3 regions of the Allobosea sp. P4_H5 genome follow, and region 2 is predicted to be linked to each of the others. Evidence: predicted binding sites of a transcription regulator. Region 2 holds the regulator's gene; each other region holds the start of a gene.
The links. Region 2 encodes PhoB, which activates phosphate uptake and scavenging genes when phosphate is short. Its sites were predicted from a motif close to TGTCATNNANCTGTCAT; they were not measured.
Positions count from the first base shown of each region.

Region 1: phnC (phosphonate ABC transporter ATP-binding protein) is a predicted target of PhoB. The motif match lies at 6,185-6,201, and genes of this name have one in related genera.
Region 3: AC1DS0_RS10380 (bifunctional 2',3'-cyclic-nucleotide 2'-phosphodiesterase/3'-nucleotidase) is a predicted target of PhoB. The motif match lies at 7,205-7,221, and genes of this name have one in related genera.

Region 1 covers NZ_JBFUKM010000015.1:107,012-116,907, forward strand. Annotated here, with positions in the region: gene AC1DS0_RS26265 (LysR family transcriptional regulator) at 1-120, shown strand, start outside; gene sugE (quaternary ammonium compound efflux SMR transporter SugE) at 124-441, opposite strand; gene AC1DS0_RS26275 (DMT family transporter) at 492-1,415, opposite strand; gene AC1DS0_RS26280 (glutathione S-transferase family protein) at 1,457-2,089, opposite strand; gene phnE (phosphonate ABC transporter, permease protein PhnE) at 2,456-3,310, opposite strand; gene phnE (phosphonate ABC transporter, permease protein PhnE) at 3,307-4,188, opposite strand; gene phnD (phosphonate ABC transporter substrate-binding protein) at 4,328-5,245, opposite strand; gene phnC (phosphonate ABC transporter ATP-binding protein) at 5,322-6,140, opposite strand; gene AC1DS0_RS26305 (TetR/AcrR family transcriptional regulator) at 6,291-6,905, opposite strand; gene AC1DS0_RS26310 (efflux RND transporter periplasmic adaptor subunit) at 7,042-8,166, shown strand; gene AC1DS0_RS26315 (efflux RND transporter permease subunit) at 8,163-9,896, shown strand, end outside.
Region 2 covers NZ_JBFUKM010000013.1:165,658-175,553, forward strand. Annotated here, with positions in the region: gene AC1DS0_RS24700 (2'-deoxycytidine 5'-triphosphate deaminase) at 1-636, opposite strand, end outside; gene apaG (Co2+/Mg2+ efflux protein ApaG) at 881-1,273, shown strand; gene argE (acetylornithine deacetylase) at 1,270-2,445, shown strand; gene AC1DS0_RS24715 (Hsp33 family molecular chaperone) at 2,623-3,621, opposite strand; gene argF (ornithine carbamoyltransferase) at 3,621-4,550, opposite strand; gene AC1DS0_RS24725 (acetylornithine transaminase) at 4,553-5,764, opposite strand; gene AC1DS0_RS24730 (GcrA family cell cycle regulator) at 6,362-6,910, shown strand; gene AC1DS0_RS24735 (hypothetical protein) at 6,986-7,303, opposite strand; gene AC1DS0_RS24740 (NUDIX hydrolase) at 7,377-7,718, shown strand; gene AC1DS0_RS24745 (YnfA family protein) at 7,811-8,131, shown strand; gene phoB (phosphate regulon transcriptional regulator PhoB) at 8,141-8,839, opposite strand; gene phoU (phosphate signaling complex protein PhoU) at 8,868-9,590, opposite strand; gene pstB (phosphate ABC transporter ATP-binding protein PstB) at 9,628-9,896, opposite strand, start outside.
Region 3 covers NZ_JBFUKM010000004.1:258,013-267,908, forward strand. Annotated here, with positions in the region: gene leuB (3-isopropylmalate dehydrogenase) at 1-435, shown strand, start outside; gene AC1DS0_RS10360 (cytochrome b) at 511-1,059, opposite strand; gene AC1DS0_RS10365 (ABC transporter ATP-binding protein) at 1,119-2,864, opposite strand; gene AC1DS0_RS10370 (helix-turn-helix domain-containing protein) at 2,952-3,872, opposite strand; gene AC1DS0_RS10375 (SH3 domain-containing protein) at 4,114-4,878, shown strand; gene AC1DS0_RS10380 (bifunctional 2',3'-cyclic-nucleotide 2'-phosphodiesterase/3'-nucleotidase) at 5,107-7,062, opposite strand; gene AC1DS0_RS10385 (HTD2 family dehydratase) at 7,258-8,091, opposite strand; gene AC1DS0_RS10390 (acyl-CoA dehydrogenase family protein) at 8,096-9,253, opposite strand; gene AC1DS0_RS10395 (CaiB/BaiF CoA transferase family protein) at 9,261-9,896, opposite strand, start outside.

The DNA.
Region 1 (9,896 bases), on a different contig from region 2:
ATCCTGACCCATGAGGACCTGCGCGCCGCGGCGCGCGTCCGCGCCTTCACCGATTTCGCCTATGGTGCCTTCAGGAAGCGCCGTGCCTTGCTGGAAGGCGAGGGCTCACCCTCCGCTTGAGGATCAGGCCTCGACCAGCTTGAGGCCGATCACGCCGATCAGGATCAGCGCGAGCAGGCCAAGGCGCATGGGCGAGGCGCTCTCGCCGAGGGCGACGATGCCGGCGATGGCGACACCGAGCGCGCCGATGCCGACCCAGACCGCATAGGCGGTTCCGACCGGCAATTGCTTCAGCGCCAGCGACAGCATCACGAAGCTGATGATGGCCGAGACGATGCCGATCAGGCTTGGCCACAGCCGCGTGAAGCCGCCGGCCTGCTTCAGCGCGATCGCCCAGACGATCTCGAGCAGTCCGGCTCCGGTGAGCAGCAACCAGGACATGGGATGTCTCCTTGGAATGGGGAGGACGGCGCCGTCAGAAGGGCTGAGGGTCAGAAGACCTTGATCGCGGCGACGCCGAGCAGCAGGACCACGACGCCGGCAAAGCGCAGGGGCGAGATCTCGCGCTGGGGCAGGCGGAACCAGCCATGGCGATCGACGAAGAGCGAGACGATCTGCTGGCCGGCGACGGTGAGGCCGACGGTTGCGGCGGTGCCGATGGCAGGGATCGCGACGAAGACGGTGGTGACATAGGTCGCGCCGCAGATCGCGCCGATCCAACCCCACCAGGGCATCGTCCTGAGGCCGCCGAGCTGGGGCCTCGCGTCATCCATCAGCAGCAGCGTCACCAGCAGCACGGCGATCATCGACAAGGTCGCGACCGCGAAGCTGATCGTGCCGACGACGAAGGGCGCGCCGAGATCGTGTCGCAGCAAACCGTTGATCGCGCCCTGCACCGGCAGAACCGCCCCGGCGACGAGGGCGAGCAGCATCCAGCCGAGCTTGGAGCCGGAGAGCTCCTTGGTCGCGCCCTTCTGGCCGAAGACGATCGCGACCACGCCGACCAGGACGGCGGCCGTGCCGATCAATGTGGCGGGCTTCGGCGCCTGCTGGGGCACGCCGAGCAGGCCGAAGCTGTCGAGCCCGAGCGAGGCCAGCATCTGGCCGGCGATGAACAGGCCAACCGCGACGACCGCGCCGAGCCGCGGGAAGACCAGGATGGTCGAGGCGACATAGAGCGCCGTCGCGACGCCGCCGATCGCATGCCACCAGGGCACGGCTCGCAGTCCGCCGAAAGCGGCGGCCGTGCCGGTCGCGATCGCGACGATCAGCAGGAGGAGGGCGGCGAGGACGACCTGGATCGTCGTTGCGGCGAAGGGGCTCCCCGTCGCCTTCGACAACTGAGCATTGGCGCCGGCCTGTACCGCCAGCAGGCCGCCGGCGGCGAGGGAAAGGGGGATGAAGAGGGTATCCATGACAAACGTCCTGTAGGCTTGGCCGGGAGCGAGCGACGCGTTCAGGAGTCGGCGTGCGCGAGCGCCGGCACGGCAAGGCCGCGCTGCACGGCTGGGCGGGCCGCGATCGTCTCGTGCCAGCGTTGCAGATGAGGGGTGTCGGTCAGGCTCACGCCGAGCTTGGGCAGGGCGTCGATCCAGGGCCAGACCATGATGTCGGCGATGCCGTAGCTGGCTTCGACCAGATAGGGCCGCAGCGCCAGCTCGCCGTCGAGGACACGCAGGATGCGGGCGGTCTCGCGCTCATAGCGCTCGATCGCGTAGGGCAGCTTCTCCTTGGCGAAGACCTTGAAATGCCAGAGTTGGCCGATCATCGGCCCGACATGTGCCGCCTGGAAGAAGCTCCATTGCAGCGTCTTGCCCAGCGCCTGCGGGTCATTCGGCTGGAGCACGCCGGAGCGTTCGGCGAGATAGAGCAGGATCGCGCCGGACTCGAAGATCGTCTGGTCATGGTCGTGGTCGACGATGACGGGGATCTTGTTGTTCGGATTGAGCGCCAGGAAGCTCGGCCGGTGCTGCTCGCCCGTCTCGATGTCGATGAGGTTGACGGCGTAGGGCAGCCCGGTTTCCTCGAGCATGATCGAGGCCTTATGGCCGTTCGGGGTCTGGTAGGTGTAGAGGTCGATCGGGGTCATCGGCTTGCTCCGAAGTTTGGATGCCGATGAGATAGCTTGTGCGATTGTGCATCACGATGTGTGATGTAGCCTTCAGATTATGCAGAATAGCACATGACTTTGCGGAAGGCCGAGCATCATGGTCATGGCTGGAGTGTCTGATCGAACATGCGCGGGAACCCCTCTCCTGGAAGGAGAGGGGTAGGGGTGAGGTGTTCGGACTGAAAACGTTGGCCTGAACCCGACCGCGCGGTGAGCGCTCGCGGAGCTGGTCCAATCTCCCACACCTCACCCTGCCCTCTCCTTACAGGAGAGGGTTCCCCGCGCCCCTATCGTCCTCGATCGAACTGGACAGATGTAGTGTGCCGCGCCGGTGTGATGAGGGCCTCAGATCGCCCGCTTGCCGATGATGGCGAAGCGCAGCTTGCTTGAGAGGAAGTCGATCGTCGTCACCGCCGCCAGGATCAGCAGGATCAGGAAGGAAACCTGCTGCCATTCCAGCGTGCGGATCGTCTCGGCCAGATGCAGGCCGATGCCGCCGGCGCCGACGATGCCGATGATGGTCGAGGAGCGGGTGTTCGACTCGATGTAGTAGAGCACCTGGCTGGCGATCACCGGCAGCACCTGCGGGATCAGGCCGAAGCGGATTTCATGCGCCTTGCCGCCGCCGACGGAAGCGACGCCTTCGACCGGCTTCCTGTCGGCCGCCTCGATGGCTTCCGAGAACAGCTTGCCGAAGGCGCCGAGATCGCTGGTCATGATCGCGAGCATGCCGGCGAAGGGGCCTAAGCCCACGACGTTGATCCAGATCAGCGCCCAGATCAGCGCGTCGACGCCGCGCACCGTGTCGAGCGAGCGGCGGGCGAAGAAGTGCACGACGCGGTTGGCGACGACGTTCTTGGCGGCGAGGAAGCCGAGCGGGAAGGCGAGGATCGCTGCGAGGATGGTGCCGAGGAAGGCGATCGCGATCGTCTCGAACAGCGCCTTGACGAAGATGATGGCGCGGGCGAGCGAGCCGGGATCGGGCGGCAGCATCAGCACGACGAAGCTGCCGAGATTGGAAAAACCCGCGATGATCTTCCAGATCGAGGCCTCGAGCGAGGCGACGCCATAGAGGAAGAGGCCGGCGAGGCCTGCAATCACGGCGACTGTGATCAGCTTGGTCTTCAGCGAGCCGTCGATCGCGGCCTTGTGGCGGGCGATCAGCGCGGCACGGTCGCTGGGCGAGAGGGCGAGCGTCATTTGCCATGCTCCAGGCTGAGCAGCGTGTGCCGCAGCCGCTCGGTGGCGAAGTCGATCAGCATCACGGCGACGATGATCAGCAAGAGGATGGCGCTGACATCGGTGAAATAGAATTTGCGGATCGCCTCGATCAGGTCCTGGCCGATGCCGCCGGCGCCGACGAAGCCCATGATCGAAGCGCCGCGGACATTGATCTCGAAGCGCAGCAGCGCATAGCTGGCGAAGTTCGACAGCACCTGCGGCACCACGGCGAAGCGGATGGTCTGCCACCAGCCGGCGCCGGTCGCGGTCAGGCCGTCGACGGGCTTCATGTCGATGTTCTCGACCACCTCGGAGAAGAGCTTGCCCATCGCACCCATGGTGTGGATGGCGATGGCGAGCACGCCGGGCAGCGGGCCGAGGCCGAAGGCGATGACGAAGATCAGCGCGAAGACGATTTCGGGGACGGTGCGGCAGAATTCGAGGAAGCGGCGCGTCGCCCAGCGCGCCCACGAGGAACGGCCGAGATTGGCGGCGGCGGTGAAGCAGAGCAGGAAGCCGCCGATGGCGCCGAGCACAGTGCCGACATAGGCGATCAGGAGCGTCTGCCAGAGCAGCTTCAGCCAGCCTTTGAGGCCCCAGTACCATTCGCCGAGATCGGCCCCGAGGCTGGAGAGCCGCAAGGTCGGCAGGGTCTCGTAGATGTATTTCGGGAAACGCCAGAGATTCTGCGCGAACCTGGCCGGATCCACCTCGGCGCCGATGGCGGCGAGGGCGACGCAGGCGAGGAAGATCGCCGCGCCAAGCAGGGTGCGCAGGCGCCTGGCCGCCATTTCGCGCCGATAGAGCTCGGCATGGGCGGCGATGGCCGGGTCGTTGCGATCGATCGCGAGTGTCATGGGGGCGCTTCCATCACGTCGCGGGACCGGCTGATGCCGGTCCCGGACTGGGCGTCACTCCCGGGCGAAGCGAAGCGCAGACCCGGGAATCTCGATCAGGAGATGCTCGGGTCAAGCCCGAGCATGACGGCTGTCAGACTTACGACGACTTCTTCTTGCGGAGCGCGTCGACGAACTTGTTCAGCTCGATGATCGGGTCGTAGGCCTTGTTGTCGACGGCGACGAGCGGGCCCTGCTTGCCTTCATAGATCTTGTCGAAGGCGGCCTTGTCCTTGGTGGCGAGGTTCAGCACCGTGTCGCGGATCTTGGCCTTCAGCTCTTCCGGCAGCTCGGTGAGGTAGGCCATCGGCGAGTTCACGATCTGCTCGGACTTGTAGATGATGCGGAAATCGTCCGCCTTGACCATCTTCTTGCGGTCCATGCGCAGCAGGTTCGATTCCTGCTCGTCGTTCCACCAGTTGGCGGCGATGTCGACGGTGCCCTGCTGCAGGGCGATGACCGCGTTCTCGTGGCTGCCGGTGTAGACGACCTTGCCGAAGAAGCTCTCCGGCTCGATCTTCATGCCGTCGAGCGCAAAGCGCGGCACGTTGTTGCCGGAGGTCGAGTTCGGGTCGACCAGGCCGAGATTCTTGCCCTTCAGGTCTTCGATCTTCTGATAGGGCGAGTCCTTCTTCACGTAGAAGACCGAGTAATAGCCCTTGGTGCCGTCGATATTGGTCTCGATCGCGAAGGCGTCGATCTTGGCGCCGGTCATCAAGGCGCGGGCGAAGGAGGCCGGGCCATACATGCCGATATGAATGTTGCCGGTGCGCTGGCCCTCGATGATCGCGGCGTAGTCGTTGGCGATGCGCAGCGTGACCTTGGTGCCGAGCTCCTTGGCGAGATAGTTCACGAAGGGGGTGTAGCGCTCGACGACGCCCGAGGCGTTCTCGGAGGGAATGATGGCGAAGACCAGCTCGGGATACTTCGCCTTCCAGTCCTGGGCGAAAGCCGGGGCGGCGAGCGTCGCGGCGAGGCCGGCCGCGGCGAGCGTAAGGGTATGACGACGGGTCAGCATGGTGGTGCTCCTTTGGAAAAGTCGATGGTGAATAGTCAGGCGTAAGGGCAGGCCCGCGGGCACGCCGCCGGCTGTCTCAGGCGGCGTTCTGCTTGGCGCGTTTGGCTTCCTGGCTGGCGATGGCGTCGAGCGCGTCGAGCGCCTCGGCGCCGGCGTCCTTGGCCTCGATGCCGTAGAGCTCGGCGGCGAGCTCGCTGGTCAGCGCGTGCGGCGGGCCGTCGAAGACGACCTTGCCGCCGGCCATGCCGATCAGCCGGTCGCAATACTTCGCGGCGATGTCGAGATGGTGGAGGTTGCAGACCACGGTGATGCCGTCCTCGCGATTGATGCGGAACAGCGCGTCCATGACGACCTGGGTGTTGCGCGGGTCGAGCGAGGCGATCGGCTCGTCGGCGAGGATGATCTTCGGCTCCTGCACCAGGGCGCGAGCGATGGCGACGCGCTGCTGCTGGCCGCCGGACAATGTTTCGGCGCGCTGGGCGAGCAGATGGCCCATGTCGAGCCGCTCGAGCGCGGCGATGGCGCGGACCTTGTCGTCCTGCGAGAAGCTCTTGACCAGCGTCAGCGCAGCGGAGCGATGGTTGAGGCGGCCGAGCAGGACATTGGTCAGCACGTCCAGGCGGCCGACCAGGTTGAACTGCTGGAAGATCATTGCGGTATCGCGTCGCCAGGCCCGCAGCGCCGCGCCGCGCAGGGCGGTGACGTCGCGCTCCTCGCTGAGGATGCGGCCTTCGCTGGCGTCGGCGAGGCGGTTGAGCATGCGCAGCAGCGTCGACTTGCCGGCGCCCGAGCGGCCGATGATGCCGACCATCTCGCCGCGTGGAATCGACAGGGTGACGTTGTCGACGGCGGCTTTACCGCCGAAACGCTTGGTCAGACCCTCGATACGCAGCATCAACACTCTCCCGCGATTGCGGGATGATGCGGTATCGGGGGCAGATGACAGCGCCGTGACAGGAGGCGGAGCATTCCGGGACGGTCAAGGCGGAGGGCCGGTCATCGACCGTCAACCATATCGCCCGCACTCGCAGGCGAAGCCAGAATGTCAGCCCGCCCGCAGCAGCAGGTCGACGCAGGCGGCGACATAAGCCTTGCGCGCCACATCGGGAACCGGATCGATTCCGAGCAGGCCGCGGACCTGATGGAAGCCGCGCAGCATGCCGATGAATTGCTCGGCGAGCCTGTCGGCTTCCTCGCGGGCGAGTGCCCGCGGCAGGCCATCACCGGATCGTGACCGCTGCTCGAGCAAGGCGGAGAGCTCCGTGATCATACGCCCGGCGCCAGCCTCGTAGGCAGCCTGTCCCAATTCGGGAAAGCGAGAGGCTGCCCCGATGATCAGGCGGTGCAGGTCGAGCGAGGCCGGGTGCAGCATCATCGCCAGCGCATCTTTGCCGAGACGCAGCAGGATGGTGCGCAGATCGCCGGTTTCGCTCGGCGGCCGGCGCAGCGGAATCGTCAGCTTTTCAGTGAGTTCGGAGCAGATCGCCAGGAACAGCGCCTGCTTGTCGGCGAAATGGCTGTAGATGGTCTGCTTGGAGACGCAGGCGCGCTGGGCGATCTGGTCCAGGCTGGCGCGGTCGAAGCCCTCGGCCAGGAACGTTTCCGAAGCGGCCTTGGTGATCGCGTCATGTTTATCCGGCCGTGATTTTTCGGCCGGCATCGGTCTTGCTTCTGCAGCGGTGGCGCTACCGCGTCCGTGCATTGATCATTCCGTCACGCTTCCGCCCTTAAAGGGTGCTTATCAAACTAGACCGTCCAGTCTAGAATATGTCCGTACTCCCGGAGCGTCCAGCCTGATGAAGCGTTTTCTCCTCCTTATCCTGGTCGCCGGGCTGGCGGGCGGCGGATATTACGGCTACCGCAACCACTTCAAGGGCAGCGGCCAGCAGGCGCAGGCACAGGCGACCGGCCCCGGGCAGGCCGCCGGCGTGCCGGTCGAGGTCGGCGCGATCGAGCTCTCTTCGGTCAACGAGGAAGTCGAGGCGCTCGGCACGCTCGCCGCCGACGAATCCGTGGTGATCGCTCCCGAAATGGCTGGCCGCGTCGTCGCGCTCGGCTTCAAGGAGGGCGAGAAGGTCGCCAAGGACCAGAAGCTGGTCATGCTCGACACTGCCATGCTCGACGCCGAGCTGAAGCAGGCCCAGGCCGATCTCTCGCTCGCCCGCGACACGCATGACCGCAATCGCTCGCTGGTGCAGCGCGGCTCCGGCACGCAGGTCGCGCTGGAGCAGGCGACGGCGCAGCTCGCCTCGCAGGAAGCGAAGATCCAGCTCGTCCAGGCCAAGCTCGCTCTGGCGACGATCAAGGCGCCGTTCACCGGCGTGGTCGGCCTGCGCGCGGTCGGCGTCGGCGATTACGTCTCGGTCGGCAAGCAGTTGATCACGCTGACCAATATCGATCCGATCAAGGTCGACTTCCGCGTGCCCGAGATCTTCCTGACCCAGGTCAAGGTCGGCCAGCCGATCCAGCTCAAGGTCGATGCGGTGCCCGACCGGCCCTTCACCGGCCAGGTCTTCGCGATCGATCCCGTCGTCGACGTCAACGGCCGCGCGGTTCGCTTGCGCGCCACCATTCCCAATGGCGACCTCGTGCTGAAGCCCGGCCTGTTCGCCCGTGTCACCGTGGTGGTCGACAAGCGCGACAACGCGCTGCTCGTGCCGGAGACCGCGGTGGTGCCCGACGGCGTCGGCAAGGCGGTCTTCATCATCGAGGGCGGCAAGGCCCGGCGCATGCCGGTCGAGCTCGGCAAGCGCCTGCTCGGCAAGGTCGAGGTGGTGAAGGGGCTGAAAGCCGGCATGCAGATCGTCACCGCCGGCCAGATGCGCCTGCGTGACGGCTCGACCGTGGCGATCAAGGAAAAGGCCTCGGTCCAGACCAGCTCGCTGCCGGGCGCCGTGCAGCCAGGTGTCGCGCAGCAATGAGCCTGTTCGAGCTCTTCGTCCGCCGGCCGGTCCTCTCGACCGTCCTCAGCCTGCTCGTCGTCCTGATCGGCTTCGTCTCCTATACGCGCCTGACGGTGCGCGAATATCCGAACATCGATGAGCCGATCGTCTCGGTCCAGACGGTCTATCGCGGCGCCAGCGCCGAGATCATCGAGACGCAGGTCACGCAGATCCTGGAGAACTCGATCGCCGGCATCGAGGGCATCGAGATCATCAACTCGACCAGCCGCCAGGAGCGCAGCCAGATCTCGGTGCGCTTCCGCCCGGACGTCGATCCCGACGTCGCGGCTTCCGACGTGCGCGACCGTGTCAGCCGCGTGCGCGGCCGCATGCCCGACGAGATCGACGAGCCGATCATCGCCAAGGTCGAGGCCGACGCCCAGCCGGTGATGTATCTGTCGCTGACCAGCAAGCGCCATTCGCCGTTGGAGCTGACCGACTTCGCCGACCGCTTCATCTCCGACCGGGTCCAGAACATCACCGGCGTCGCCGAGGTCCGTATTCTCGGCCAGCGCCAGTTCGCCATGCGCATCTGGCTCGATCGCGCCCGCATGGCCGCCTATGCCATCACCGTGCAGGAGATCGAGGCGGCGCTGCGCTCCCAGAACGTCGAGATCCCGTCCGGCCGGATCGAGAGCAACGACCGCGAATTCACCGTGCTCTCGCAGACCAGCCTGATCACGCCGGAGCAGTTCCGCGAGATCACGGTCAAGGACGCTAGCGGCTTCCCGGTCAAGCTGCGCGATCTCGCCAAGGTCGAGCTCGGCGCACGCGAGGAGCGCAACGCAGCCTGGTTCGGCGGCGAGCCTTCGGTGACGATTGGCATCGTCAAGCAGGCGACCGCCAATCCACTCGACGTCTCCGCCGGCGTCGTCGCGGCGCTGCCGGGCATTCGCGAGGACCTGCCCGACGGCATGTCGATCGCGACCTCCTACGACACCTCGATCTTCATCGACCGCTCGATCAAGGCGGTCTACTCGACGATCGGCGAGGCGGTCGTCCTCGTCGTGCTGATCATCTTCCTGTTCCTGCGCTCGATGCGCGCGACGCTGATCCCGCTCGTCACCATTCCGGTCTCGCTGATCGGCGCCTTCGCGCTGATGTATGCGATGGGTTTCACGGTCAACACGCTGACCCTGCTGTCGATGGTGCTCGCCATCGGCCTCGTCGTCGACGACGCCATCGTCGTGCTCGAGAACGTCCACCGCCATATCGAGGACGGGGTGGAGCCGACCAAGGCGGCGATCAAGGGCATCAACGAGATCGCCTTCGCGGTCGTTGCGATGACGCTGACGCTGGTCGCGGTCTACGCGCCGATGGCGTTCTCGACCGGGCGCACCGGCAAGCTCTTCGTCGAGTTTGCGCTGACGCTCGCCGGCGCCGTGCTGGTCTCCGGCTTCGTCGCGCTGACGCTGACGCCGATGATGTGCGCCAAGCTGCTGCGCCACGAGAACAAGCACAACTTCCTCTACAACGCCCTGGAACGCTTCTTCGAGGCGCTGTCGAGCGGCTATCGCCGCTCGCTGCGCTTTGCGCTGTCGATCCGGCCGGTGATCGTGCTGCTGGCGCTCGGCGTCGCCGGCGGCAGCTATTTCTTCTTCACCAACCTGCGCTCCGAACTGGCGCCGGTCGAGGATCGCGGCACCATCACCGCGATCGGCGTCGCGCCCGAAGGCGCGACCATGGCCTTCACCGCCGATTATGCCCGG
Region 2 (9,896 bases):
GACCAGAGCGGTGTGGCGATGGACCTCGCGCAGCTCGCGGTCGGAGACGCGAAAGCCCTCCGCCTCCTCCTGGCCAGAGCTCCGGCGGCGGAAGCGCAACTGGTTGAGACGGCTGCCCTTGCGCACCTTGATCGAGAAGCTCGACGGCGAGATCTCGGCATAGAGCTTGCCGGAATAGCCGCCGGCGACGCTGTCGAAGGCTTCGCTGCGGTCGGCGATCAGGCGGGTGAAGACGTCGAGCCGGCCGGTCGAGCTCTTCGGATTGGCGAAGGCCGAGATCGTCGCCGGCAGTTCGTGCAGCGACTCCATCAGCTCGACAACATAGACGCAGTTCTTCTCGAGGATCGCGCCCTCCTCGAGGGAGACCTCGTCCTGGGTCAGGTCGGCGAGCATCTGGGCGACGCTCTTGTTCGGCCCGGGCAGGAAGCTGGCGCGGACGCGATAGGCCTTGTGGCCGAGACGCAGGTCGAGGCTCGCAGGCTGGTACTGGCTCTCGGCGAAGGCGCCGGAGGTCGAGCGGACCATGCCGCGATGGACGAGCTTGCGGATGTCCTGGCGCGGCAGCACGCCGGGAGGGCCGGCGAGCGAAGCCGGCGCGGTCGCGATCTCGGCCAGCATGTCGGGCGATGTCGCCATGGCGCTATCAGATCACCTTGTGAAGCGCGGCGCAAAGCCAGCCTGCCGCGAGATTGATCGTTCTTCTTGCCGTGCCGGGATGCAGCTGGCGAGTCCGGCGTCAGGTTGTCCACATGCCCGCGTACTCGCGGATCATCGGGTCTACAACCGGTTGACGGCATTGACGCTGCGCCGCCGCAAGGCATAACAAGGCCTTCCCGCCGCCCCGGCGAGAGCCGCATGGAGGCGGCACGGAGCCGCGATGATGTACCAGGCCGAAACGCATGGCGTGCGCGTCACCGCCTCGCCCAAGTTCATGGACAGCGAATCCACGCCGGACCAGAGCCGCTATTTCTGGGCCTATACGATCGAGATCGAGAACCTGTCGCCCCGCGCCATGCAGTTGATGACGCGGCACTGGGTCATCACCGACGGACGCGGCGAGGTGCATGAGGTCCGCGGCGACGGCGTGATCGGCCAGCAGCCGGTGCTGCAGCCGGGCGAGCGCTTCAGCTATACCTCCGGCTGCCCGCTGATGACGCCCGACGGCAGCATGCGCGGCGTCTATGCCATGCTCGGCGAGGATGGCGCGCGTTTCGATGTCGAAGTGCCGCTGTTTCCGCTCGACTCGCCCTATGTGAAGAAGGTCCTGCATTGACTACCGCAACACCGACCGGGCAGCGCTACCAGCCGCTCGACATGCTCGCCCGCCTCGTCGCCTTCGACACGGTGAGCTACAAATCCAATCTCGACCTGATCGCCTTCGTCGAGGATTACCTCGCCGGCTGGGGCGTACCCTCTGTGCGCTTCCCGAACGCGACCGGCGACAAGGCGGCGTTGTTCGCCACGATCGGCCCGCAGGACAAGGGCGGCATCGTGCTCTCCGGCCATACCGATGTCGTGCCGGTCGAGGGCCAGGCCTGGTCGCGCGATCCGTTCACACTGCATGTCGAGAACGGTAAGGCCTATGGCCGCGGCTCGGTCGACATGAAGGGCTTCGTCGCGCTGGCGCTTGCGCTGGTGCCGGATTTCCTCGCCGCGAACCTGAAGACGCCGATCCACCTGTTCTTCTCCTATGACGAGGAGGTAACCTGCCTCGGCGTCATCGACGGCATCGCCGCAATGGGCAAGAGCCTGCCGCGCCCACGCGCCGTCATCGTCGGCGAGCCGACTTCGCTCGAACTCGCCGACGCGCATAAGGGCATCCGCACCTTCTTCACCGCGATCACCGGCTTCGCCGCGCATTCCTCGAAGCCGCATCTCGGCGCCAGCGCCGTCCATGCCGGGACGCGCCTCGCCGCCGGCCTCGTCGCCATGGCCGATGAGCGCGAGGGACGGATCGACGAGAGCGGCCGCTTCGATCCGCCCTATGACACCATCCATATCGGCAAGTTCCATGGCGGCATCGCCCGCAACATCCTGGCCGATCGCTGCGACCTCGCCTGGGAGGTGCGCACGCTGCCGGGCTCCGATCCGCAGGAGGTGCCGGCTCGTTTCGCCAGGCTTTCCGAGGAGGTGCTGGCGCGCATGCGCAAGACCGCGCCGTCGGCGACGATCGAGACAGTGATGAGCTCGGACGTGCCGGGTCTCGCGCCCGATCCGGGCTCGGAGGCCGAGACGCTGGTGATGCGCCTCGCTGGCCGCAACAGCACCATCGCCGTCGCCTATGCCACCGAGGCCGGGCATTTCCAGCGCGCCGGCCTGCCGACCATCGTCTGCGGCCCGGGCTCGATCGATCAGGCGCACCAGCCGGACGAGTACATCACGCTGGAGCAGTTCGCCGCCGGCGAAGCCTTCATGCGCAAGCTGATGGCGGAATGCCGGGTGTAGGCCCCTTCCTTCTCCCCCCTGCGGGAGAAGGTGTCAGCGCGCAGCGCTGACGGATGAGGGGTCGCGCACCCCTCTCCGTCGTCCGCATTTTACATGAGGAAATCGGCAGTCGTCGCGAGACCCCTCATCCGGCGCTTCGCGCCACCTTCTCGCGCAGGGGGAGAAGGAGGAGGCCACTCACTGCCCCGCCGAGATCTCCGCCTCGACCTCGGCCGGGTCGAAATTGTAGCGGCGCGAGCAGAACTCGCAGGTGACGCCGAGCGTCCCGTCATCGGCGATCATCGCCTTGCGGTCGTCGGTCGAAAAGCCCTTGAGCATGCCGAGCACGCGCTCGCGCGAGCAGCGGCAGGCCTCGTGCACCGCGACAGGCTCGAAGACATGGGCGCCACGCTCATGGAAGAGCCGGTAGAGCAGCTGCTCGCTCTCCAGCAGTGGATCGAGCAGCTCGTGATGCTCGATCGTCTCGACCAGCGAGCGCGCTTCGGTCCAGGCGTCGTCGCTGACGCCGTCATCGTCGCCGGCGGCGAGAATCTCATGGCCCTCGGGCGCATCGCCAGGGTGGAGGTCGGCAGCGCGCATGCGCTCGGGCGAGTTCGGCATGAACTGCACGATCAGCCCGCCGGCGCGCCAGGCGAGGCCAGCGCCGGTCAGGACCGAGCCGACGCCGAGGCGGATACGGCTCGGGATCTGCTCGGACTGGCGGAAATACTGGTGGCCGGCTTCTTCCAAGCTCTGCCCGTCGAGCGCGACAACGCCCTGATAGCGCGTCGCCTCGCTGCCCTGGTCGACGGTCATGGCGAGATGGCCCTTGCCAAGCAGGTCGCCCGTCGAGGTCGCGTTTGCGTCGATCGCAGCCGCCAGCTGATCGGCATCGTAGCGGGCCATGGCGCGGTAGCAGTCGGGCGCGTTGAAGTCGACGACCAGCATCGACACCGGCCCGTCGCTCTTGGTCTGCAGCTGGAAGCGGCCTTCGCCCTTCAGCGTGGTGCCAAGCATGACAGCGAGCGCGGCGGCCTCGGCGAGGACGCGCGCGACGGGCTCGGGATAATGATGCCGCGCGAGGATCCGGTCGAGCGAGGGTCCGAGCCTGACGACCCGGCCGCGCACGTCGAGATCAGGCACGGCGAAGGGCAGCACCCGATCGTCGGGGGCGCCCGCGGGCGAGCCTTCCGCCATCAGGCCGCCACACCGCCGAAGCACCAGGCCAGGATGCCCTTCTGGGCATGCAGCCGGTTCTCGGCCTCGTCGAAGACAGCCGATTGCGGGCCATCCATGACCTGGTCGGTCACTTCCTCGCCACGCGAAGCCGGCAGACAGTGCATGAAGATCGCATCCTTCTCGGCGCGGCCGAGCAGGCGCTCATCGACCTGGTAGGGCCGCAGCAGGTTGTGGCGCGTGCCTTCCTGGTCGCCCATCGAGACCCAGCAATCGGTGATGACGCAGTCGGCGCCCTCGACCGCCGCCTCGGGACGGTGGGTCAATTGCAGCCTGGCGCCCTGGTCGCGAGCCCAGTCGAGCAGCGCCGGCGGAGGCGCGAGCTCTTCGGGCGTCGCGATGGCAAGCTCGAAATCGAGCCGGCCGGCCGCATGGACCCAGGAGGTCAGCACATTGTTGGTGTCGCCAGTCCAGGCGATGCGCTTGCCCTTGATCGAGCCCTTGCGCTCCTCGAAGGTCATGACATCGGCCATGACCTGGCAGGGATGCTGGCGCTTGGTCAGGCCGTTGATCACCGGCACGGCGGCGTATTGCGCCATCTCGACCACGGCGTCGTGGTCGAGCATGCGGATCATGATCGCATCGACATAGCGCGAGAGCACGCGGGCGGTGTCGGCGATGGTCTCGCGCTCACCGAGCTCGATCTCCTGGCCGGTCACCATCATCGGCGAACCGCCGAGCTCGCGGATGCCAACGTCGAAGGAGACGCGGGTCCGGAGCGAAGGCTGCTCGAAGATCATGGCGATGACCTTGCCTTCGAGCAGGCGGTCGCCGGCGGCCGCGGGCGTGCGCCGGCGGGCCTTGATGTCCTCGCCGGCCTTGAGGATGGCGCGGAGCTCTCCGGCCGAAAAATCCGAGAGATCGAGAAAGTGACGCGTCGCAGACATCATGCTCACTCCGCCGCCGGCCGGGCGAACTCCGCCTCGACCGCGCCAGCCGCTTTGTCCAGCCGCGCCACTGCCTCGGCCACTTCGCTCTCGCCGATGATCAGCGGCGGCAGCAGGCGTACGACATTGTCGCCGGCCGCGACCACGAGCAGGCCGGCGGCCCGCGCCTGCGCGACGAAATCGGTGTTCGGGGTCTTGAGCTTGAGGCCGAGCATCAGCCCCTCGCCGCGGATTTCCTCGATCACCTGGGGATGCTGATCCTTGAGCTGGGCCAGCGACTGGCGCAGGCGCAAGGCCGTCTTCTGGACATGCTCGAGGAAGCCCGGCGCCAGGATGACGTCGAGCACGGCGTTGCCGACCGCCATGGCGAGCGGATTGCCGCCAAAGGTGGTGCCGTGGGTGCCGAGCGTCATGCCGGAGGCCGCCTCCTCGGTGGCGAGGCAAGCGCCCATCGGGAAGCCGCCGCCGATGCCCTTGGCGATCGACATGATGTCGGGGGCGACACCGTAATGCTCATAGGCGAAGAACTTGCCGGTGCGGCCGACGCCGGTCTGGATCTCGTCGAAGATCAGCATCAGCCCGTGCTCGTCACAGAGCTCGCGGAGCTGCTTGAGGACACGCATCGGCACCGAGCGCAGGCCGCCCTCGCCCTGGATCGGCTCAATCATCAGCGCGGCGGTCTCCGGACCGATCGCGGCCTTCAGCGCCGCCTCGTCGTCGAACGGCACCTGGTCGAAGCCGTCGACCTTCGGGCCGAAGCCGTCGATGTATTTCTGCTGGCCGCCGGCGGCGATGGTCGCGAGCGTGCGGCCATGGAAGGCGCCCTCGAAGGTGACGACGCGGAAGCGCTCGGGATGGCCCTTCGCGGCATGGTACTTGCGCGCCATCTTGATCGCGCACTCGTTCGCCTCGGCGCCCGAATTGGTGAAGAAAACGCGCTCGGCGAAGGTCGCCTCGCAGAGCCGGCGGGCGAGCCTCTCGCCCTCGGGCATCGTGTAGAGGTTGGAGGTGTGCCAGATGCGCTGGGCCTGGGCAGTCAGCGCCTCGACCAGATGCGGATGGGCGTGGCCGAGCGAATTGACGGCGATGCCGGCGCCGAAATCGAGATAGCGCTGGCCGTCGGCGGTGATCGCCCAGGCGCCCTCGCCACGCTCGAGCGCGATCGGGGCCCGGGCATAGGTCGGCAGGAGAACGGAAGAAGCGGAAGCGGTGCTCATGGAGCAAAATCCTTGCGGCGAGACAGGAAGGTAGCGCGGAATCTCGGGCCGGGAACGGCAGGGTGGGACGCAAGGCGGCATGATGCCGGCACGATGCGACCCGCCGGCGACATTATCGTCGCTGGCCGCTCCCGCCGTCTCGTCGCGCGTCAAGCCGCATCAAAGGAAAATCCCGATCGCTCAAAAACATAAGCGCCGCCCTTGGGGGCGGCTGCGTCGCGCAACTATGCAAAACCGGCCCGGCCCTGTCAATTCCGGCTGACCTCGCGGCAGGACGATCGCCCGTCCACTCAGCCCTCATGTAGTTGCCCTGACCTCGCGGCAGCGTTGCCGAATAGACTCACCGCCCGACCGTCTGCGGCGATTGGCTGGGGAAAAGCCGAATTACGATTCGGCGACTCTTGTGGCCGAGTCAGGCCATCTTGTATGGTCCTCTTCGTCAGATACGACATCTCGTGCGGCGTCTCCTGTATCGTCAGTTCCGGGCGTAACGGCTTCCGTTTTGTGACGGACGCTGCCGGTATCGGATTCCGCCATGATCTCTCCCTATGCCTCGCCGGCCCGCTGGCGAAGCATGACGAAGACAGGTGCAACCCCATGACCGAAGCCGGAGCCTGGACCGACGAACGCGTCGAACTGCTCAAGAAGCTCTGGAATGACGGCCTGAGCGCGAGCCAGATCGCCGCCGAGCTCGGCAGCGTCACGCGTAACGCCGTCATCGGGAAGGTTCATCGTCTCGGCCTGTCCGGCCGGGCCAAGAGCCCGGGCTCGGCCACGCCGCGCCCGCGCAAGCCGGCGGCCCGCCCGCCGAGCCATCCGGCCGGCCATCAGAACGGTGGCGCCGGGCTGACCCGCGGCAACACCGCGCTGGCTCCGCAGTTCGCGCCCGAGATCGCGGCCGAAGCACAGGTCGAACGCGCTCCCGCGCCGGCCGAGGACGTGGTCGTGCCGTTCTCCGAGCGGGTCACGATCATGGATCTGCGCGAATATATGTGCCGCTGGCCGATGGGCGACCCGACCACGCCGGAGTTCCGCTTCTGCGGCGGCCGCAGCGCGACCGGCATGCCCTATTGCGCCTATCACGCCCGGATCGCCTACCAGCCGGCAGCCGACCGGCGCCGCGACCGCAAGCCCATCCGCGCCTGAGCGCTCGGAACCGAGTGGCACGAACATGAAAGCCGGCCGAAAGGCCGGCTTTTCGTTGTCGAGGCCGTTCCTGTGTCAGAGCAGGAAGTGAAAGCCGAAGCCCAGGATGACGAAGCCGGCAGCGATGACCTGCGCCACGAAGAGCGGCTGCAGACGCGAGGCCTTCTCAGCTTGATCAGCGGCCTTCTCGGCCCGCGACATGTGGTCCCTGGCCTTGAACTGCAGGGGACCGCCATCCCGTTCCAGATCCATCCGCACCGCGATGAAGCCGATCACCAGGCCGAGTATGCCGAGACCGAAGAAGCCGACCAGGCGGAGCGCGCCATAGCCGACGCCGATCAACAGCGCGGCGAGAAAGGGAAAGGCGATATAGTCCCATTTGGTGAAACGCATGAAAGGCAGTCTGCGGGAACCGTACATCGTCGTCCAGCCGATGCACCCGAACGCCAAACGGCAAGGAGAGAGCATGGGTCCTGTCGAATATGCCTGCGCGCTGCCGATCCGGGATGGGCGGCTCCTGTTGGGCCTGCGGGCTCCGCACCGCCGGAACCGCCCCTCCTGCTGGGATACGATCGGCGGCCATGTCGAGCCAAGCGAGGCCGTCGAGGCCGCCCTCGTCCGCGAGTTGCAGGAAGAGCTCGGCGTCACGACGACGGTCTTCCGCCGTTTCGAAACGATCGAGACGACCGAGACGGATGGCGTCACGCCCGCACTCTGGCATCTGTTCGCGGTCACCGAATGGACTGGCGGCGACCCCAAGATCAGCAATGACGAGCATAGCGAGATCCGCTGGTTCAACTTCGATTAGGCCCGATCGCTGACCCCGCTGGCATCGGAGGCGTATCGCCCGGTCTTCGCCCGGCTGGCCGCGGCGTTCGGGCCGGAACCGTAGGCATCGGCATGGCGACGTTCGCGATCTATGCGGGCGCGGCGCTGGCGGAGATCGCCGGCTGCTTCGCCTTCTGGGCCTGGCTCAAGCTCGGCAAGTCGGTCTGGTGGCTGCTGCCAGGCCTGGTATCGCTCGCGGCTTTCGCCTGGTTGCTGGCCCTGCTCGACAGTCCAGCCGCCGGACGCGCCTTCGCCGCCTATGGCGGCGTCTATATCGTGGCGTCGCTGGCCTGGATGGCGCTGGTCGAGAAGGTCGCGCCGGATCGCTACGATCTGGCGGGCGCCGCGCTCTGTCTCGCCGGCGCCGCGATGATCGTCGCCGCGCCGCGCTGACAGAAGCGCTCAACTTCGCGCAAATGTCTCGTCGAAGGCATAACCGGCGCCGCGCACCGTACGCAGCGGGTCCTTGGCATTGGCGGGCGTGATCGCCTTACGCAGGCGCCCGACATGGACGTCGACAGTGCGCTCGTCGATATAGACGTCGCGGCCCCAGACGGCGTCGAGCAATTGCGCCCGGGAATAGACCCGGCCCGGCGCCTGCATCAGGAATTCGAGCAGGCGGAACTCGGTCGGCCCGAGATGCAGCTCGGCCCCGGCACGGCGGACACGGCGGGTGGTGCGGTCGAGCTCGAGATCGCCGGCAGCGAGCAAGCCGGCAACGTGGCCGGGCTTGGCACGGCGCAGCAGTGCCTGGATGCGGGCGATCAGTTCGGGCAGCGAGAACGGCTTGACGACATAGTCGTCGGCGCCGGTGGCAAGGCCACGCACGCGCTCGGTCTCCTCGCCGCGGGCCGTCAGCATGATGATCGGCACGCGCTCGGTGTCGCGGCGCGTGCGCAGGCGCCGGCAAAGCTCGATGCCGGAGAGGCCCGGCAGCATCCAGTCGAGCAGGACGAGGTCCGGCGTATGGTCGCGCAGATGCAGTTCGGCGTCGTCGCCGCGCGCCACGCTGTCGACCTCGAAGCCTTCGGCCTCGAGGTTGTAGCGCAGCAGCAGGGTGAGCGGCTCCTCGTCCTCGACGATCAGGATGCGTGCGGGCATGTCAGCGTCCGTTCAAGCGCCCGCCGGTTCAGCCATTGGCCGCCGGCAGGTCGACGAGGATGTTGGTGGTGTCGAGCTTCGGTCGGGTTTCGTCCATGGACTGCCCGGTGACGAGGTAGTGGATGGTCTCGGCGATGTTGGTGGTGTGGTCGCCGATGCGCTCGACATTCTTGGCGCAGAACAGGAGATGCGTGCAGAAGGTGATGTTGCGCGGATCTTCCATCATATAGGTCAGGAGCTCGCGGAACAGCGAGGTGTAGAGCGCGTCGATCTCGTCGTCGCGGCGCCAGACATCCATCGCCTTCTGCTCGTTGCTGGCGGCATAGGCGTCGAGCACGTCCTTGAGCTGGGCCTGGACCAGGCGGCTCATATGCTCGAGGCCGACGACGGCGCGATGCGGCGGCGAGAACTGGCCGGAGATCGCGACCGCGCGCTTGGCGATGTTCTTGGCGAGATCGCCGACACGCTCGATGTCGGCGGCGATGCGGATCGCCGAAATCAGCTCGCGCAAGTCGTTCGCCAGCGGCTGGCGGCGGGCGATGGTCAGCACCGCCTTTTCCTCGACCTCGCGCTGGAGATTGTCGAGGCGCTGGTCGGCGCTGATGATCTTCTGGGCGAGCGCGGTGTCGCGGCGCACCAGAGCCACGGTGGAGTCGCCGAGCATGCGCTCGGACATGCCGCCCATCTCGGCGAGGCTGCGGCGCAGCCCTTCGAGATCGGCGTCGTAGGAGCGGACGATATGGTCGGACATGGGGCGTATCCTTGGGGCTTGCCGACGCTTCGGAATGTCAACCGAAACGGCCGGTGACGTAGTCCTGCGTCTGCTTCTTATGCGGGTTCATGAAGATGGTGTTGGTGGCGTCGAACTCGATCACCTCGCCAAGGTACATGAAGGCGGTGTACTGCGAGATGCGCGCCGCCTGCTGCATGTTGTGGGTGACGATGACGATGGTGAAATCGCTCTTCAGCTGCTCGAGCAGGTCCTCGATCTTGCCGGTCGAGATCGGATCGAGCGCCGAAGTCGGCTCGTCGAACAGGATGACCTCGGGCTTCTGCG
Region 3 (9,896 bases), on a different contig from region 2:
GACAACTGCGCCATGCAGCTGGTGCGCTGGCCCAAGCAATACGACGTCATCGTCTGCGACAACCTCTTCGGAGACATCCTCTCCGACGTTGCGGCGATGCTGACCGGTTCGCTCGGCATGCTGCCCTCCGCCTCGCTCGGCGCCGAGGACAAGGCGACCGGCAAGCGCAAGGCGCTTTACGAGCCCGTGCACGGCTCGGCGCCCGACATCGCCGGCAAGGGCCTCGCCAATCCGATCGCGATGATCGGCTCCTTCGCCATGGCGCTGCGCTATTCGTTTGGCGCCGGCGAGGCGGCCGACCGGCTTGAAGGCGCGATTGCCGACGTGCTCGGCGCCGGCACCCGCACCAAGGACATCGCCGCGCCCGGCGCCAACGCCGTCTCGACCACCGAGATGGGCGACGCCATCGTCAAGGCGCTCGAAGCGCGCGGCTGATCGAAGCAGGATCGCCGGCTTGGGATGCCGCTTGGTGGCGGCATCTGGCCGGCGGCGCTCCGCTGCCGGTTGCCGTCAGTGGCCCGGCAGCATCCGGCGCAAGACCGAGTCGCGCAGCACGAGATGGTGCCAGAGCGCGGCGAGTGCATGCAGGCCGGCGAAGCCGACCAGCGCATAGGCGGCGAGCTCGTGCACTTCCTTGACGGGGCGGCTGACTGTCCGCGCTGCGGCTTCCATCAGCGGCGGAAACGCCGCGAAGCCGAGATCGAGCCCCTGTCCGCGTAGCAGCGAGTAGGCGAGGCCGACTGCCGGGACCGCGAGCATCAGCAGGTAGAGCGCGGCATGACCCGCCCCGCCCGCTCGGCGCATGCCGACGGAGAGTTCGGCCGCCGGAGCGACCGGATGGCTGAGGCGCCAGGCGACGCGGAGCAGCACGAGCAGCAGGATCGCGACGCCGATCACCTTATGCAGCTCGGTTACCGCATATTTCCAGCTCTTCGGAAAGTCGTCGACGGTCAGGCCGAGGGCGAAGGTGGCGAGGATCAAGGCGGCGACCGACCAGTGCAGTGCCCTCGCTACCCGGTCATAGCGGGCTGCGGCGGCGGGAATGGCTGAAGCTGACATGGTACAGTGCCTCTGATTAGAATGCTTCTAATCTAGATGCCGATGCTGCGCTGCAAAAGTTAAACTTTGTCCATCTGTGTCGGCTGCACCTGGCCGCCGTACTGCGCCTCGTGCAGGCGCCGGTAGATGCCCGGTCGCTGCACCAGCTCCTGATGTCGGCCCTGCTCGGCGACGCCGCTCTCGTCGATGACGATGATGCGGTCGGCGTCCTGGATCGTCGCAAGGCGATGGGCGATCACCAGCGTGGTCCGGCCCCTGGACAGTTCGGCGAGTGAAGCCTGGATCGCGCGCTCGGTCTCGGTGTCGAGCGCCGAGGTCGCTTCGTCCAGGATCAGGATCGGCGGGTTCTTCAGGAACATCCGGGCGATGGCGAGGCGCTGCTTCTGCCCGCCCGAGAGCTTGACGCCGCGCTCGCCGATCACGGTGTCGAGGCCATCAGGTAAACGCGCGATCATCTCGTCGAGCCGGGCGCGCCTGGCGGCCTCGATGATCTCGTCCTCGCTCGCTGTCAGCTTGCCATAGGCGATGTTCTCGCGGAGCGTGCCGGCGAACAGGAAGACGTCCTGCTGGACGATGCCGATCTGGCCACGCAGTGAGGCCAATGTCATCTGGCGGATATCGATGCCGTCGATGCTGATCTTGCCGCCTTCGACGTCGTAGAAGCGCGGCAGCAGCGAGCAGATCGTCGTCTTGCCGGCTCCTGACGGACCGACGAAGGCGATGGTCTCGCCGGCGCGGATCGCAAGGTCGATACCCCTGAGGATCGTACGGTCGGGTGTGTAGCCGAAGCTGACGTCCTCATAGGCGATATCGCCCTTGAGATCGGAGACTGCGATGGCGCCCGGTAGGTCGGCGATATCAGGCCGCGTATCGAGGAAGTCGGTGTAGCGCCGGAAGCCGGCGATCCCCTTCGGATAGGTCTCGATCACCGAGTTGATCTTCTCGATCGGCCGGAAGAACACCGTCACCAGCAGCAGGAAGCCGACGAAGCCGCCGGCGCTGAGGTCGCCGATCAGCACGTAATAGGCGCCCGCGATCATCACCGCCATCTGGGTCAGGCGCATGCCGAAATAGGAGAGCGAGGTCGAGGCCGCCATCAGCCGGTAGGCGTCGAGCTTGGTGCGGCGATAGCGCTGGTTGTCCTGCGCGAACAGGCTGCGCTCATGCTCCTCGTTGGCGAAGGCCTGGACGACGCGGATGCCGCCGACATTCTCCTCGATCCTTGCGTTGAACGAGCCGACGCTGCCGAACAGTTTTTGCCAGTTCGCCGTCATCCGCCGGCCGTAGCGGCTGGTCAGCCAGGCGATCAGCGGCACGATCGTCGCGGTGATCAGCGCGAGCTGCGGATGAACCGTCAGCATCAGCACGAAGGCGCCGATGAAGGTCATCACCGCGATGAACAGGTCCTCCGGCCCGTGATGGGCGACCTCGCCGATCTCTTCCAGGTCCTTGGTCAGGCGCCCGACGAGATGGCCGGTCTTCTGGTTGTCGAACCAGCCGAAGGAGAGCTTCTGCAGGTGGTCGAACGCCTTGCGGCGCATCTCGGTCTCGATGTTGATGCCGAGCATGTGGCCCCAATAGGTCACCACCACCATCAGGCCGGCATTGATCAGATAGATCGCCAGCAGGCCGAGCGAGGCCAGCACGATCAGGCTCCAGTTCCCGCTCGGCAGTAGCTGGTCGACGAACAGCTTCACCGCGATGGGAAAGCCGAGCTCGAGCAGGCCGGACACGACGGCGCAGCCGAAGTCGAGCAGGAAGAGCCCGCGATGCGGGCGATAATAGGCGAAGAAGCGGGCGAGCATGGCGTGCGGGCTTTAGCACGCGGCGCGGCGGCGGGCCATGAGCTGCGGGCGGGGCAGGGGCGGTCGCGACGCCGGTCTCCCGGCAGTTCAGCGGGCGCTGACTTGCCTGTTCCTCGCCGCTTCCCGGAATTCTCCGGGCGCCATGCCGAACTCGCGCCGGAACATCCGGTTGAAATTGGCCTGATCGAGGAAACCCGACCTGAATGCGACCGAGCCGATCGCCGTCGCGGGCTCCGCCAGCAGGAGATCGCCGGCATGTTGCAGCCGCGCGGCCCAGATCGTCGCAGCAACGCCCGCCGGCTCGTGCTCGAAGGCACGATAGAGCGAGGCGCGGGAGCAGCCCAATGCGGTCGCCAGGGATTCGACGGTCAGCTCCGGGTCGGCATGGCGCTGCGCGATCAACTGGCGGGTCGCGGCCAGAAGCGATGGCCGGTCGCACTCCATCGTCCGGGCAGCGTCGCCGGCAAGAGCGAGGCGCGCGAACCGGACGGCGATGTCGACGGCAGCGCTCCGCTCGTCGGCAGACAGCGCATTCATCTCGGTTGCGAGGGCGCGCAGATGGGAGATCAGGAGCTTGACCGCGCCGCCCTGCGCCAGGCGCCCGACGCTCTGGCGGCCGGCGCTTCGCTGGAACACCACGCCGAGCTCCCGGTGCTCCAGCCAGTTCGCCCGGATCGGCCGGGCGAAATCGCTGACATAGACGTCACCTGCCCGCAGCAGCAGGCGATGATCGTCGAAACTCACCTCGGACCGGCCGTCCAGGACAAGACCGACATAGATCTCATCGCCATTGTCGGCGCGGCAGCGATGCTGCGAGCGCTCGACACGCACCTGCGTCGAGAAATGGTCCCAGAACTCTCCCGCCTCGCCGGCAGCCCGCCTCAGCCGCGCATGAAAAGGCGTAGCCGCTTCGTCGCGCCTGTCGACCGCCATGCGCTTGAGCACGGTCTGCGACCAGAAACCGAGCGGGTCTTCCCGCTCGAGCCCGCTGGTCGAAATCTCCATCATCTCAGCTTTGAGTCCTGGATCGAGGTTGGTCGTGCGTGCTGCCTGAGACGCGCCGGCTTGAAACCGATCAGCCGGGTATCCGCGGCAGAATCAACGAATCCTAGCGAGATTGGCCTGCCCGAGACGACCGGACAAGCCGGTACGAGACACTACGCCTAACAGTTCCTTGTGCCGGCAATTCACAGTGGAACCGGAATCTGCCGGAGGAGGGCGAGTGCCCAGCCCAAGCCGCTTGTCTGCAATGCTCTTCGCCCGGTTTGCGCGACATGCGCTCGTCGCTGCCGCTGCCGGCCTGGCGCTTATCCTCGCCTCTCATCCCGTCTTGGCTCAATCGGGGCGGGGCGGTTCCTTCGCCGGCACCTGGTCCGTGCAGGTTGCGGACGCCTTCGGGAGCCGGCAGAGCTGCAGCATCGAGCTGACGGGGCCGGGCAGCATCATGGGGGCGTATCGCGCCAATCCTCGCGGCTGCGGCTCGGCCCTCGTCAGCGTGTCGCGCTGGCAGGCACGGCGCGGCGGCATTTCGCTGAACGACATCTCCGACCGGCCGCTCATCATGCTGCGCTTCGGGCGGGGAGGGTTGTTCGGAACCGACGAGGCCGGGCGTCCAATCCGGCTGACCGCCTTCGGGATGCAACCCGGCTACGAAACGGTTCAGCCGTCATTCGGATCCGCACCGTTCTCTTCGGGATGCTCCGTCTATTACGGGCAGTCGCAGCGCTGCGCGGAGTCCAGGGACCTTGCAGCGCCGCGGCTCGCACCGGGACAGACCGCGACGGTCAGGATCGTCTATCCCGCCAATCTGCGCCAATTCCCCTCGCTCGGCGCGCCGCTGCTGGCGCTGATCCCTCTCAACACCTGCGTCGCCGCCGATTCCTGCGCGCGACAGGGCGATGGAGCAGAATGGTGTCGTATGCGCTGGTCCGGCCTCACCGGCTATGTCGTGAAGACCTTCGAGCGCGACGGGCGGCGCCAGATTCTCTTTTCCAACCGCTGCGGGTCCGGTTGATGTCGGGACGGTCCGGTCCCTTGGCGGCGATGTTCCATGCTGCTTGCGAAGGGGCGCCTTCGCCCGGTTCATCTGCGCTGCCGTGGCTTCTGCACCCCTGACGTCGATCCCGGCGCGAGCGGCACAGGTCTTTGCCGCTCGTCGAGCGCAAGGCGCCGGTAGCGGAAGCCGCCCTCGATTGGCGCATCTCCAAGGAAACGCCCGCTTCTGAAACGCCGGAAGCGGCGGTTAGCCGCCCAGCCGGTATTTCACGAAACCCTCGCCGGCATCGCCGACCGGCTGCGCCTTCAGCGTCTCCGGCTTCTTACTCACCGCCGCCGGCGCGGTCGGGAAGGTGACGTTGACGTTCGCCGGTAGCGGCTTCAGCGACCAGTTGTTGTCGGCAGCCGGGTTGATCGTCTTCTTCTCGATGATGAAGCGCACGATCACGTCGCGGTTGAGGTCGGGCGCCTCCAGCACCACCGTCGTCTTGGTGCCCGGGAAATTGCCGCCGCCGGAGGCGCGGTAGTTGTTGGTGACGACGATGAACTCGGCTTTTTCGTCGATAGGCTTGCCCTGGTAGGCGAGATCGATGATGCGATGGGCGTCCGGCGCCGCCAGCTTGCCGTCGCCGTCATAGCGCGAGGCCTGCGTCACATCGATCTGGTAGCTGACGCCGTCGATCACGTCGAAATTGAAGGCCGGGAAGCCGGGATTGATCAGCGGCTGCTCCTCGGATTTCGCCACGTCGATATGGTTGAAGATGCCGGCCGAGCGCTCCAGCCATTCGCGGATCTGCGCGCCGGTGACTTTCACGATCTGCACCGTGTTCGGGTAGAGATAGATGTCGGCGACGTTCTTGATCGCGATCGGCCCGGCCGGAATGTCGGTGAAGAAGGCCGGCCCGGCGCGCCCGCCCGACTTGAACGGCGCCGCGGCCGAGAGGACAGGCAGGTCCTTGTGCGGCGTCTGCGCCATCAGCGGCTTGGCATAGGCGATCTGCGCCTCCGCCACGATCTGCACCGACGGGTCGTCGGCGACGAGGGCGAAATAGCTGTTGATCGGGGCGCTCGTGGTGCCGACCGGCTCGCGCATATAGGTCAGGGTCGCCTCGTGGTCGGCCTTGACGGTGGCGAGCACGGCCGCATCCACCTCCGCCTTCGGCACGATCTTGCGGTCGGGCGTGCGCTCGTAGATCGGCTTGGGATCGACCTTGAAGTCGGCGATGCGCCAGCGCCCGTCGCGCTTCTCCAGCTCGAGGTCGACGATGCCGACATGCGAGCCCCAGAAGCCGGGCTGGCAGGCCGGCTTGCCGTGCAGCGAGCCCTTCTTGTTGTCGACGCCCGGAATACCGTCGAAGGCCTTGCCGCCGGGGAAAACGAGGTGCTGGTGGCCGGTCAGCACGACGTCGATGCCGTCGAGCTTGGCGAGATGCAATGCCGCATTCTCCTCGCCGCCCTTGCGCTCGCCGCCGGCGATGCCCGAATGGCAGAGGGCGATGGTCAGGTCGGGATGGGCGAGCGCGATCTCCGGCAGGTATTTCTGCGCGGCGTCGACGATGTCGGTCGCCGTCACCTTGCGGTCGAGATTGCCCTTGTCCCACTGCATGATCTGCGGCGGCACGAAGCCGATCACCGCGATGTTGAGGACATGCCTCGTCCCGGCCTCGTCCTCGAAGCTCTGCTCGAAGATGCGCCAGGGCTCGATCAGCGTGCCGCCGCCGACCCGGTCGACATTGGCGCAGACGATCGGGAACTCGGCGCGGGCGAGGCCGTGCTCGAGGAAGTCGAGCCCGTAGTTGAACTCGTGATTGCCGAGCGTCCCGCACTGATAGGGCAGGGCGTTCATCGCGGCGATCATCGGATGGGTCTCGCCGGCCTTCAGCCCCTTCTTGTAGGCGACGAAATCGCCGAGCGAAGAGCCCTGCAGGAAGTCGCCATTGTCGAAGAGCAGACTGTTCCTGGCCTCCGCCTGGGCCGCCTTGATCAGGTTCGCGGTCTTGGCGAGGCCGACAGTGTCGTCGGGCGCGTCGCGGAAGTAGTCGTAAGGCACGACGTTGACATGAAGGTCGCTGGTCTCCAGCAGCCGGAGCTTGAGCTTGGCTGGGGCCTGCGCTGCCAACGGCGTGGCCAGCGCTCCCGCCGCGGCGATGGCGGCCCCGGCCTTGAGCGTGTCACGGCGGCTGAAACGGGGGGCGCGGTCCATCGTCGGCTCCTGAAGCGAGGTGCAGCGAGAGACGCTAGCACCATGGCAGGACCGTGACACCGGGGAAGATGGGGGTGCAGCCGTCATGCTCGGGCTTGACCCGAGCATCTCAAGCCGAAGGAGGCTCCAATCAGCGCCTTCTTGTCATGAGATTCTCGGATCTGCGCTCCGCTCCGTCCGAGAACGACGCGAGTGCTACCGGCTCACCCCTTCCATTCGCACCCGCCCGTCGGCGCCCTCGGTCCAGGCGGCGATGGCGCCATCCGGGAGCCGCTTCGCCTTCACCTGGAACGCTTCGCCGGCGATCAGCGGCGCGAGCCCGCGATAGTCGAGCCGGATCGGCTCGCCGCCGGAGAGGGTAGCGATGATGTTCATGATCAGCGTCGCCTGGATTGGCCCGTGCACGATGAGCCCGGCATAGCCCTCGACGCCGGTGACATAAGGCTGGTCGTAATGAATGCGGTGGCCGTTGAAGGTGAGCGCCGAATAGCGGAACAGCAGCACCGGGTCTGCCTCGACCGTCCAGGCCAGGTCGGCCGGGCGCGGCTCGGCAGCCGCAGCTGGCGGCTCGGAGCTTGGCTGGGTCGCCTCGCGATAGACGATGTTGTGCCGCTCGCGCAGCGCGACGCCACGAGCCGTGACGAGCTCATGGTCGACCGCGACGAAGCAGAGCGGACCGGTGCGGCCGTCCTTGTAGGAGACGTCGCTGATTGCCGATCGGCGGGTGACTTCGTCACCGGTTCGTAGGGGCGTGATGATCTCGATCCGGCCGCCCGCCCACATCCGCCGTGGCAAGGGGACCGGCGGCAGGAATTTGCCCTTGGCTGCGTGCCCGTCCGGTCCGAGCGCCGCCATCGGCGAGATCGGCGGCGCGAGGCACCAATGCAGGGCGAGCGGCGCCTCGCCTTGCGGGTATGGCGCCAGGTGAGGAGAGAACGTCGCCTCATAGCTGGCGACGAGCCGCGGCGTGATCAGGTCGGACGCCTCTTCCGAGCGGCCGATCCAGGATTGCAGATGGTCGATGTTCATAGGCTTAATAGCTGCGTGGCATGCCGAGGACATGCTCGGCGAGATAGGACAGGATCAGGTTCGTCGAGATCGGCGCGACCTGGTAGAGGCGCGTCTCCCGGAACTTGCGCTCGATGTCGTATTCCTCGGCGAAGCCGAAGCCACCATGGGTCTGGATGCAGGCATTGGCCGCTTCGAAGGAGGCGTCGGCCGCCAGCATCTTGGCCATGTTGGCCTCGGCGCCCGGATTGGCGCCGGCCTCGTAGAGGGAGATCGCCTCGCGCACCATCAGTTCGGCCGCGCGCATGTTGGCGTAGGCCCTCGCGATCGGGAACTGGATGCCCTGGTTCTGGCCGATCGGCCGGCCGAAGACTTGGCGTTCCTTGGCGTAGGTCGAGGCCTTGTCGATGAACCATTTGGCGTCGCCGACGCACTCAGCCGCGATCAGGATGCGCTCGGCGTTCATGCCGGAGAGGATATAGCGGAAGCCCTTGCCCTCCTCGCCGACGAGGTTGGCCGCCGGCACCCTCACATTGTCGAAGAAGACCTCGGTGGTGGCGTGGTTCATCATCGTGCGGATCGGCCGGATGGTGAGGCCGGCCTGCAGCGCCTCGCGCATGTCGAGGATGAAGACCGAGAGTCCGTCGGTGCGCTTTTGCACCTGGTCGCGCGGCGTGGTGCGGGCGAGCAGCAGCATCAGGTCCGACTGTGCCGCCCGGCTGGTCCAGATCTTCTGGCCGTTGACGATGTAATGATCGCCCTCGCGTCGAGCCGTCGTCCTGAGCGCGGTGGTGTCGGTGCCGCTGGTCGGCTCGGTGACGCCGAAGGCCTGCAGGCGCAATTCGCCTGAGGCGATCCCGGGCAGATAGCGCTGCTTCTGCTCGGCGCTGCCATGACGCAGCACCGTGCCCATCACATACATCTGGGCATGGCAGGCGCCGCCATTGCAGCCCTGGCGCTGGATCTCCTCCATGATCGCCGCCGCGGCCGAGAGGGTCAGGCCCGCCCCGCCATACTCTTCCGGGATCAGCGCCGAGAGGAAGCCGCTTTCGGTGAGCGCCGTGACGAACTCGGCCGGATAGGCCATCTCGCGGTCGAGCTTGCGCCAGTACTCGCCGGGGAAGTCGGCGCAGAGCTTCGCGACTGCCTCGCGGATGTCGGTGTGATCGTTGGCTGTCGTCATGCTCATCTCAGGCTGATCGCGCCGCCTTTGCCGCGAATTCGCGGCGCAACGCTTCATCATGTTCGCCGAGGCCAGGTGGCGCCCGCATCGGCACGCGCTGGCCGTCGACCAGCACCGGCGGTGCCAGCACGTCGATGGGGCCGTTCGGAGTCGGGACGGGCAGGGCGGTCGCGGCCGGATGGTCGATCAGGTCGGCCATCGTCGAGACCGTGCCGTAGGCGATGCGGGCCGCATCGAGCCCGGCCGCCGTCTCGGCGTAGGAGCGAGTGATCAGGATCGCCTGGATCGCGGCATCGAGGGCAGGGCGATTGCGCACGCGCAGCACATTGCTGGAAAAGCGTGGATCTTCGAGCAGGCGGCCATCGCCGAGCACGTCGCGGGCCAAAATCTGCCATTCGCGCTCGCTCTGGATCGAGATCAGCACCTCGGCATCGGCGAGGCGGAAGACGCCATAGGGCGCGATCGAGGGGTGGGCGAGGCCGAGCCGTGGCGGCTCGATCCCGCCATAGCGCCGCGTCAGATAGGGCACGTTCATCAGGTCGGCGATGGTGTCGAACAGCGAGAGCTGGATGCGCGAGCCCTCGCCGGTGCGCCCGCGCCGGATCAAGGCTTCCAGGATCGCGGCATAGGCCGCGTTGCCGGT